Regions from separate parts of the Neobacillus sp. DHD-1R genome, predicted to be linked through region 2. Evidence: predicted binding sites of a transcription regulator. Region 2 holds the regulator's gene; the other holds the start of a gene.
What was found. The regulator LexA, encoded in region 2, represses DNA repair genes until DNA is damaged. The targets are predictions, from matches to a motif close to CGAACATATGTTCG.

Region 1: the regulator LexA is predicted to act here: its motif matches at 1,892-1,905, upstream of AC3ANL_RS17635 (Y-family DNA polymerase).

What each region holds. Positions count from the first base shown of each region.
Region 1 is NZ_CM173232.1:3,580,859-3,585,290, reverse strand. It holds gene AC3ANL_RS17645 (DEAD/DEAH box helicase) at 1-925, shown strand, start outside; gene AC3ANL_RS17640 (YqzH family protein) at 1,630-1,821, opposite strand; gene AC3ANL_RS17635 (Y-family DNA polymerase) at 1,966-3,225, shown strand; gene AC3ANL_RS17630 (YolD-like family protein) at 3,260-3,595, shown strand; gene AC3ANL_RS17625 (alpha/beta hydrolase) at 3,652-4,432, opposite strand, start outside.
Region 2 is NZ_CM173232.1:1,914,139-1,918,570, forward strand. It holds gene AC3ANL_RS09180 (MerR family transcriptional regulator) at 11-412, shown strand; gene glnA (type I glutamate--ammonia ligase) at 453-1,787, shown strand; gene AC3ANL_RS09190 (DUF4257 domain-containing protein) at 1,884-2,168, opposite strand; gene lexA (transcriptional repressor LexA) at 2,355-2,978, opposite strand; gene yneA (cell division suppressor protein YneA) at 3,139-3,465, shown strand; gene AC3ANL_RS09205 (YneB family resolvase-like protein) at 3,481-4,128, shown strand; gene AC3ANL_RS09210 (DUF896 domain-containing protein) at 4,203-4,432, shown strand, end outside.

The sequences.
Region 1 (4,432 bases), 1.7 Mb from region 2:
ACTTTCTGCCCATTATCGATTTGCACTTACGGGAACACCGGTAGAAAATGCGTCTGAAGAGCTATGGTCCATTTTTTACGTTGTCTTTCCTGAACTATTTAAGGGTTTGAAAGAATTTAGCACTCTTACCAGGAAGAAAGTTTCTCGGAGAGTCCGGCCTTTTTTACTGCGCAGAATGAAGGAGGATGTGGCCTCTGAGCTTCCGGAAAAATTAGAGTTTGTGGAAACTGCTGAATTGCTTCCTGATCAAAAGAAGCTCTATGCTGCTTATTTGGCTAAGCTGCGCGAGGATACCTTTAGACACCTTGATAAGGATACGATTCGAAAAAATCGGATCAAAATTCTCGCGGGCTTAACAAGATTGCGGCAGATTTGCTGTCACCCCGGCCTATTTGTCGAGGGGTATAAAGGCAGCTCTGCCAAATTAGATATGCTAATGAGAATTGTTGAGGAATCAAGACTTTCTGGACGAAGAGTACTCATTTTCTCTCAGTTTACGAAAATGCTTAAGCTGATTGGGAGACAATTAGCATTGAAGGATCTTCCCTATTTCTACTTGGATGGACAAACTCCTTCTGAAGAACGTTTGGAAATCTCCAATAGATATAATGAGGGGGAACGTGACTTTTTCTTAATTTCGTTGAAGGCTGGGGGGACCGGTCTCAATTTGACTGGAGCGGATACGGTCATCATGTATGACATTTGGTGGAACCCAGCGGTTGAGGAGCAGGCCGCTGACCGTGCACATCGCATCGGTCAAAAAAATGTGGTCCAAGTGATTAAGCTTATTACTCGTGGAACGATTGAAGAAAAAATGAGCGAGTTACAGGATAAAAAGAGACACTTGATCGAAGAGATTATTGATTCTGGGGAGAGAAGTCACTCTATCCTAACGGAAGAGGATATACGCGAAATTCTTTCTTAAATTTATGTGGATGTGCAAAAGGGTCTGACCTCACGTTTAACACTCAAAATAGTCGCCTATTACGAAAAGTTCAGCGATTTGCCTGAGGTTGTGGGGTCTGACCCTTTGTTTCTTAATTAAGAAATTATAAAAATCTTTGAGAATTGTCCAGCTCTATAAGAGTAAGCATTGGAAGCTTAACTTCGCACGAAGGAAAAGCGATAGCTTTTCCGAGGAGGCTATACGCCGCTGACCAGGGCGCTTGCGCTTTTTCTTAAGGGAATTTAAGGAAGCTGAAAAAAATCAGTCGAGTTTATAAACGACTGATTTTTTTATGGTGTCAGGGATCTAGTCCGTTATCGAGTGTTTGTAATCGACCGAACTTGAGGAAACAGAAGGAATTCGGTAGTTTATCGCATTCTTAAACGACCGAACACAAGGAAAAAGAAGGAGTGGGGTAGTTTATGGCGTGCCTAAACGACCGAACATAAGAAAAGAGAAGGAGTAGGGTAGTTTATGGCGACTCTAAACGACCGAGCACAAGAAAAAAGAGGGTGTCGGGTAGTTTATGGCGTGCCTAAACGACTGAATACATGAAAAAAGGAAGTACTGAGCCTAGCAAGATCCTAATTTCTTAAACCTCAGAAATAAAAGAACCCAAATATCGTAGTAATCCTAACTACCCTTCGGAAAAAGAATCCTTAATTCCTCCTTCAATTTTTTTATTAATCCGTTAAAAACTCATACACCATATCATTTACAATATCATATAAATTCGCAGAAGGTTCTTCTTCTTTTATTTTAAAAATTCGCCTATTCAGCTCCTCTAACTCTTTCTCACCAATTGGCAGGGAATCCGGATTACCATACTGTTTAAAACAATTTCTTATCATTTTGACCACAAGCTTTTTCTCCATCTATGTACACCTCATCATCATTATATCCTTTTTTACAGTTGGAAACGTGTCAAAAAATTACCATTGAATACGAACGTATATTCGTTTAAAATGTGAATATAATAAAAAAGAACAAACGTTCGATAAAAACAATGGGGGAACGTCATGATTGACTACAGCGCATTGCCGCAAAATCAAATTTTGTGTGTGGACATGAAGAGCTTTTATGCAAGCTGTGCCGCTATCATCCTCGGACTAGACCCTTTGAATTGCTATTTAGCGGTGGCTGGCAACAAGGAACGGCAGGGAAGTGTTGTGCTTGCTGCCTCACCACGTCTAAAAAAAGAATTTGGGATTAAAACAGGTTCAAGACTGTTTGAGATTCCCGATGATCCGAGGATTCAAGTTGTCGAGCCGAAAATGGCGACCTATTTGCGCATTTCAACAGAAATTACCCGGGTATTCAATCGTTATGTTCCAAAAGAAGCTATACATGTTTATAGTGTTGATGAAAGTTTTATTAAAGTAGACGGTGCCATTCATTTGTGGGGCGATGCCCATACGATTGCCAAAAAAATAAAGGGTGATATTGAGCGGGAATTTCAACTGCCATGTGCAGTGGGAATTGGTCCCAATATGTTATTAGCGAAGCTCTGCCTTGACCTTGATGCCAAGAAAAAAGGAGTTGCCGAATGGACATATGAAGATGTTCAGATAAAACTTTGGAATGTGTCGCCCCTTCGAGAAATGTGGGGAATTGGCAGGCGTGTCGAAAAAACATTAAATGGTATGGGTATTTTTACAGTAGGTCAGTTAGCCCGCTACGATTTAGAAAAGCTGGAAAAGAAATTTGGGATTATGGGAAACCAGCTTTATTATCATGCTTGGGGGGTGGATCTTTCCGATTTGGGGGCACCAATTATCCAAGGACAGATCAGCTTTGGAAAGAGTCAAATTCTGCTAAGGGATTATAAAAAGGAAGAAGAAATTAAGGCGGTTATTTTAGAAATGTGCGAAGAAGTTGCCCGAAGAGCACGAACACATCGAAAGGCAGGAAGAACGATTAGTCTTGGAGTCGGTTACAGCCAAGATGAATTTGGCGGCGGTTTTCATCGTTCTAGAACCATCGAGCAGCCAACAAATGTGACGATGGAGCTTTACCGTGTTTGTCTTGAGCTGTTTCATGAGCACTATACTGGAAAGACGGTCCGGCAAATTTCAATTGCCATCAGCAATATTGTTGATGACCGAGAGCTTCAGCTTGATCTGTTTGACATGGGTGCCTATAAGAGGAGAGAACTAGGCTATGTGGTCGATTCCGTCCGCAGGCGCTTTGGTTCAGGCTCTCTACTCCGGGCTGTTTCTTATACGGCGGCAGGAACGGCTAAACACCGGGCGACACTTGTTGGCGGACATAAAAGGTAATAATCGATTCTGAATATGAAAGAAGGAAATGCAGATGATTCGCGACCGCGGGAGAATTAAATGGACGTCGATGATGCTTCCTGAACATGTGAAGATGCTCAGGGATTGGGTAAAAGAAGACCGATACGAACAGAAAAAGGAAATGGATGAACAACAGCTAGAGCTTATGAACGAGATCTTATCCGAAGCAATTGAATTTGATCGGTTTGTTACGATTACCCATTATCGAAACCGAAATTATGAAATCGTAATTGGAAAAATTCATTACTGGGATGAACTAACACAAAGGCTTCATGTGGTAGACCGCTTTAAAGAGATGCACCGGATTCCCATTCAGGCAATTGCTGACATCAGGATAACAGATGTATAAAACAGAGGAGCGCCCAGCGACTAGTGTACGTCGCTAAACGGGCGCTTCCGCTTTTCTTAACTAGGTAATACACGATCAACGTATTTTTGTAAAAATTCATCAATCACGCGTTCATAATCCGCACGGTTTTCATTAAAGGACTGGGCATGTCGGCCGTTAGCAGCCATAAAGAGCATTTTAGGTCCCTTTTTTTGCTCAAATAAATCTTTTGTCATAGAAGGGAGAATAAAATCATCCTTTTGACTGTGAATGAACAAAACGGGATGCTTGATATTTTCAATGACGGAAATGGGCGAAACATTTCGAATCGAATACTTATCACGAAGGCGTAAAAAGGCATCACCGATGGGCAGTAATAGACCTGGAATGAGCTTGAAGTCCTTTTTAATGAGGTAGGCAAGCTGCTCTTTAAAATCAGAAAATGGGCAATCTGCAATGTAAAAATCTGCGCCGTCCTCCAAAAGTCCAGCGTATAAAAGCATAGTAGCAGCCCCCATTGATTCACCATGAATTCCTAGTTCAAGATGAGGTCCTTTTTCTTTTTTGAGCCAATCAACAACCGTTTTTAAATCAAATTTTTCATAATGGCCAAAGCTGGTTGTTTTTCCGCCTGATTCCCCGTGACGACGATGGTCGTAAATTAGCGCATTAAAGCCACGCTCAAAGAAAAGATTCGCATATTTAATCGAATTGATTTTTGTTTCGGTCACACCATGAGAAATAATGATATAGCGATTGGTCTGGTGTGGTTCAACCAAAAGGGCTTTGATTGGATAACCAAAAGGAGAAGGAATGTCCACTTCCCGCTTTGGAAGGGACTCAAATTCATCCGGATTA
Region 2 (4,432 bases):
GAGAAATTTGGTGAGTGGAAGAGAAATTCGTCGTTCCATGCCACTGTTTCCGATTGGGCCAGTCATGCAGTTAACAGATTTAACCGCTAGACAAATCCGCTATTATGAAGAGCACCAGTTGATTTCTCCAGCTAGAACCGAAGGAAACAGACGGATGTATAGTTTGAACGATATTGATAGATTGTTAGAAATTAAAGATTTAATTGACCAAGGTGTGAACATGGCGGGCATTAAGCAATTGTTCATAGTCAAAGAGCAACAATCTAAGTTAGCTGACAATCCAAAAGAAAAAGCCAAAACAGACTTAACTGATGAACAACTAAGAAAGCTTCTTCGCAACGAATTAATGCATTCAGGCAGAAACAATCGATCCACATTACGCCAAGGCGATATGTCTCGATTTTTCCATTAAATTATGATGATTCTTTTTTCAAAAAATAGGGGGAATGAAAATGGCAAAGTATTCAAGAGAAGATATCCAACGTTTAGCAAAAGAAGAAAATGTGAAATTTATCCGTCTTCAATTTACTGACATTTTGGGAACAATCAAAAATGTTGAAATTCCAAGCAGCCAATTGGAAAAAGCACTTGATAACAAAATGATGTTCGACGGTTCATCAATCGAAGGCTTCGTACGTATTGAAGAATCTGACATGCTTCTTTACCCTGACCTTAATACATGGGTAGTATTCCCATGGACAGCTGAAAAAGGGAAAGTTGCCCGTTTAATTTGTGATATTTATACTCCAGAAGGTAAACCATTTGCAGGTGACCCGCGTAATAACTTAAGAAGAGTGTTAAAGGAGATGGAAGAGTTAGGCTTCACTAACTTCAACCTCGGACCTGAACCGGAATTCTTCTTGTTTAAATTAGATGAAAAAGGTGAACCCACTCTTGAATTGAACGACCAAGGCGGTTACTTCGATTTAGCGCCAACTGATTTAGGTGAAAATTGCCGTCGTGATATCGTTCTTGAGCTTGAAGAAATGGGCTTTGAAATTGAAGCTTCTCACCATGAAGTAGCTCCAGGACAACATGAAATTGACTTTAAATATGCTGATGCTTTAACAGCTTGTGACCAAATCCAAACATTTAAGCTTGTTGTTAAGACGATTGCGCGTAAGCATGGTCTTCACGCGACATTTATGCCAAAACCATTATTCGGCGTAAACGGATCTGGTATGCACATGAACCTTTCCTTATTCAAAGGTGGGGAAAATGCATTCTACGAGTCAACTGGCGACTTAGAAATGAGCGATAATGCACGTCAATTCATTGCTGGTATCCTAAAACATGCTGAAGCCTTTACAGCTGTAACAAACCCTACTGTAAACTCATATAAGCGTTTAGTACCAGGCTATGAGGCACCTTGTTATGTTGCATGGTCTGCAATGAACCGTTCACCATTAATCCGAATTCCAGCTTCACGCGGGTTAAGCACTCGTGTAGAAGTTCGAAGCGTAGACCCTGCTGCCAATCCATACCTTGCAATGGCAGTACTTCTAAAAGCTGGTCTAGATGGAATTAAAAATAAATTAACTCCTCCAGCACCAATCGACCGTAACATTTATGTAATGAGTAAAGAAGAAAGAATCGAAGAAGGAATCATCGATCTTCCTGCAACACTTGCCCATGCATTAGAAAAACTTCAAGCTGATGAAGTGATCACTGCTGGTCTTGGAGAGCATATCCTAGAACATTTTATTGAAGCTAAAGAAATTGAATGGGATATGTTCCGCACCGTCGTTCACCAATGGGAACGCGATCAATATATGAGCGTGTACTAAGATTCATTAGTCCTGTCGCTTAACGCGACGGGGCTTTTTAATTTACAACAAAAACCAAAAAGCCTCAGTAATAGATTACTGAGGCATTATAAAAATTTACTTCTCACCGTTCTCATTTAATAATTTAATTCTATTCAGAACGGCATCACCAGCGAGTCCAGCAATAATCGAAAAAATAAGGATTTCTACCAATGAATTTGGAGCGGTATACAGGACGAGGAGAAGCGAAGCAACTGCACCAAGAAGTACTTCTTCGAGAAAACCGAGATAAAGAAATTTTTTTGTTCTGCGAGGCATGATAATTTTTCCGTTCTTTCGAACATGTCCGATGACCCCCACCGACCCACCAATCACAATCGAGAAAATAATGTCAATTAACACTGTTTCCCACACTCCTTAAGCCTTTTATTTTTTGGACCTAAGGTAAATCATGGTGTAATTTAATTATATTAAATATTAGCAATATGAAAATGAGTAAAAATACTGATTTTTTAATATAGTAATTAATTGTGAATGAAAGTTGAAAATTTTCCCAATAAAAAAAGAGCTGGTCACAGCTCTTTTGTTTTAATGTATATGACGATAAACCCCAATTACTTTTCCAAGAATAGAAACATTCCTTAAAATAATAGGATCCATCGTGGAATTTTCTGGTTGCAGGCGGATATAGTCTTTTTCTTTGAAGAACCGTTTACAGGTTGCTTCATCTTCCTCAGTCATTGCTACAACAATGTCTCCGTTATCAGCATTTTTCTGCTGCTTTACAATAACGTAATCCCCATCAAGAATTCCAGCCTCTATCATACTTTCACCCATGATTTCCAGCATAAAGACTTGTTCATCCGAAGGAGCAAGACTTTCTGGAAGAGGGAAATACTCTTCTACATTTTCAATAGCTGTTATTGGTATACCTGCTGTAACTTTCCCAACCACTGGTACGTTTACAACTTTGTTTCTTGGGATATTGGCTGCTTCATCTACTTCCAAAATTTCAATAGCTCTTGGTTTAGTTGGATCTCTTCTGATGAGACCCTTACTTTCCAACCTAGCTAAGTGACCGTGTACTGTGGAGCTGGAGGCAAGACCAACTGCTTCACCGATTTCCCTTACCGAAGGAGGATAGCCCTTGCTTCTAACCTCATCTTTTATAAAATCCAGGATATCCTGCTGCCGTTTTGATATTTTTACCATGATAAAATGCACCTCGCCTGGTTATTGTTGGCTTAATTATAGCATGTTCTTCATTTTTATACAAACATAAGTTCGAAAATGTAGTTGACAACAAACAAACGTTCGGACTATAATGATGATATCAAAAAGAGAACATATATTCCTATAAGAGGTGGAAAACATGAAAAAATTATGGACCCAATACTCATATGCTATTACTCTAATTATACTAAGCTGCTTCTTAGCTCTCATATTATCATTTAAACAACATCCTACTGACCAGGATCAATATTTAAAAGTAACTATTTCCGAAGGTGATTCACTCTGGAAAATCTCTAACCAATATGCCGAACAGCATTCATTATCCAATGATGAGTTCGTCAGCTGGGTAAAGAAGCATAATGAAAATATTAACGATCAAATTTTTCCAGGTGAAGAAATTGTCATTCCGGTTAGTAAGAAAGTATCTCCAACAACAACCATTTTAGCTAGTGCCCCTGAAGAATAGGAAGAAGGATAGAATTTGAAAGCAATTATTTACTGCCGTGTCAGCACGAATAAAGAAACCCAGGAAACCTCATTAAAACGTCAGGAAGAGGAATTAATCCAACTTGCGAGCCAGTATCACTTTGAGGTTGATGCCATCATTAAAGAACAAGCAAGCGGCTATGATTTTGAAAGAGATGGAATATTAGAGGTATTAGAACGGATAAAAGATTCACAGGTGCAAGCATTGTTAATCCAGGACGAGACTCGGCTTGGCAGAGGGAATGCCAAAATTGCCCTCCTTCATTGCATTTTAAAAGAAGGAATCAAACTTTATAGTATTTCTCATAGCGGGGAACTCGAACTATCAGAATCTGATTCAATGGTGTTACAAATCGTCAGTATGGTAGAAGAGTACCAACGGAAACTTCATAATGTAAAGATTAAACGCGGCATGAAGCGTGCCGTTCAGCAAGGCTATAAACCAGAAAAAAATTTAAAAAACCTTGGTGAGGGTTCCGGCCGGGATAAAATCGAGGTTCCAATTGATCAAATCATTCGGTTAAGAAAAAATGACTTAACCTTTGCGGAAATTGCTGCCACACTTAGAGGATTTGGCTACCAAATTTCAAAAGCAACCGTACATAGACGATATCAAGAGTATATGGAGTCACAAGATGAATAATCCTTCTGCCTTGTAAGAACTTCTTTTTTTTAGTAAAATCAAGTGTCTAATCCTATAGAAAGGATGGTACTTGAATGCTATCTAAAGAAAAAATGGCTCGTATCAACGAACTGGCAAGAAAAGCAAAATCGACAGGATTAACGGAGATTGAAGCTAAAGAACAATCAAAATTAAGAAGTGAATATTTGGCGACTTTCCGTTCTAATATGCTTGATACCCTAACAAACACTAAGTTCATTGATCCCGAAGGCAATGATGTAACACCAGAAAAAATCAAAGCCAGAAAGAAAAATAGACTTCATTA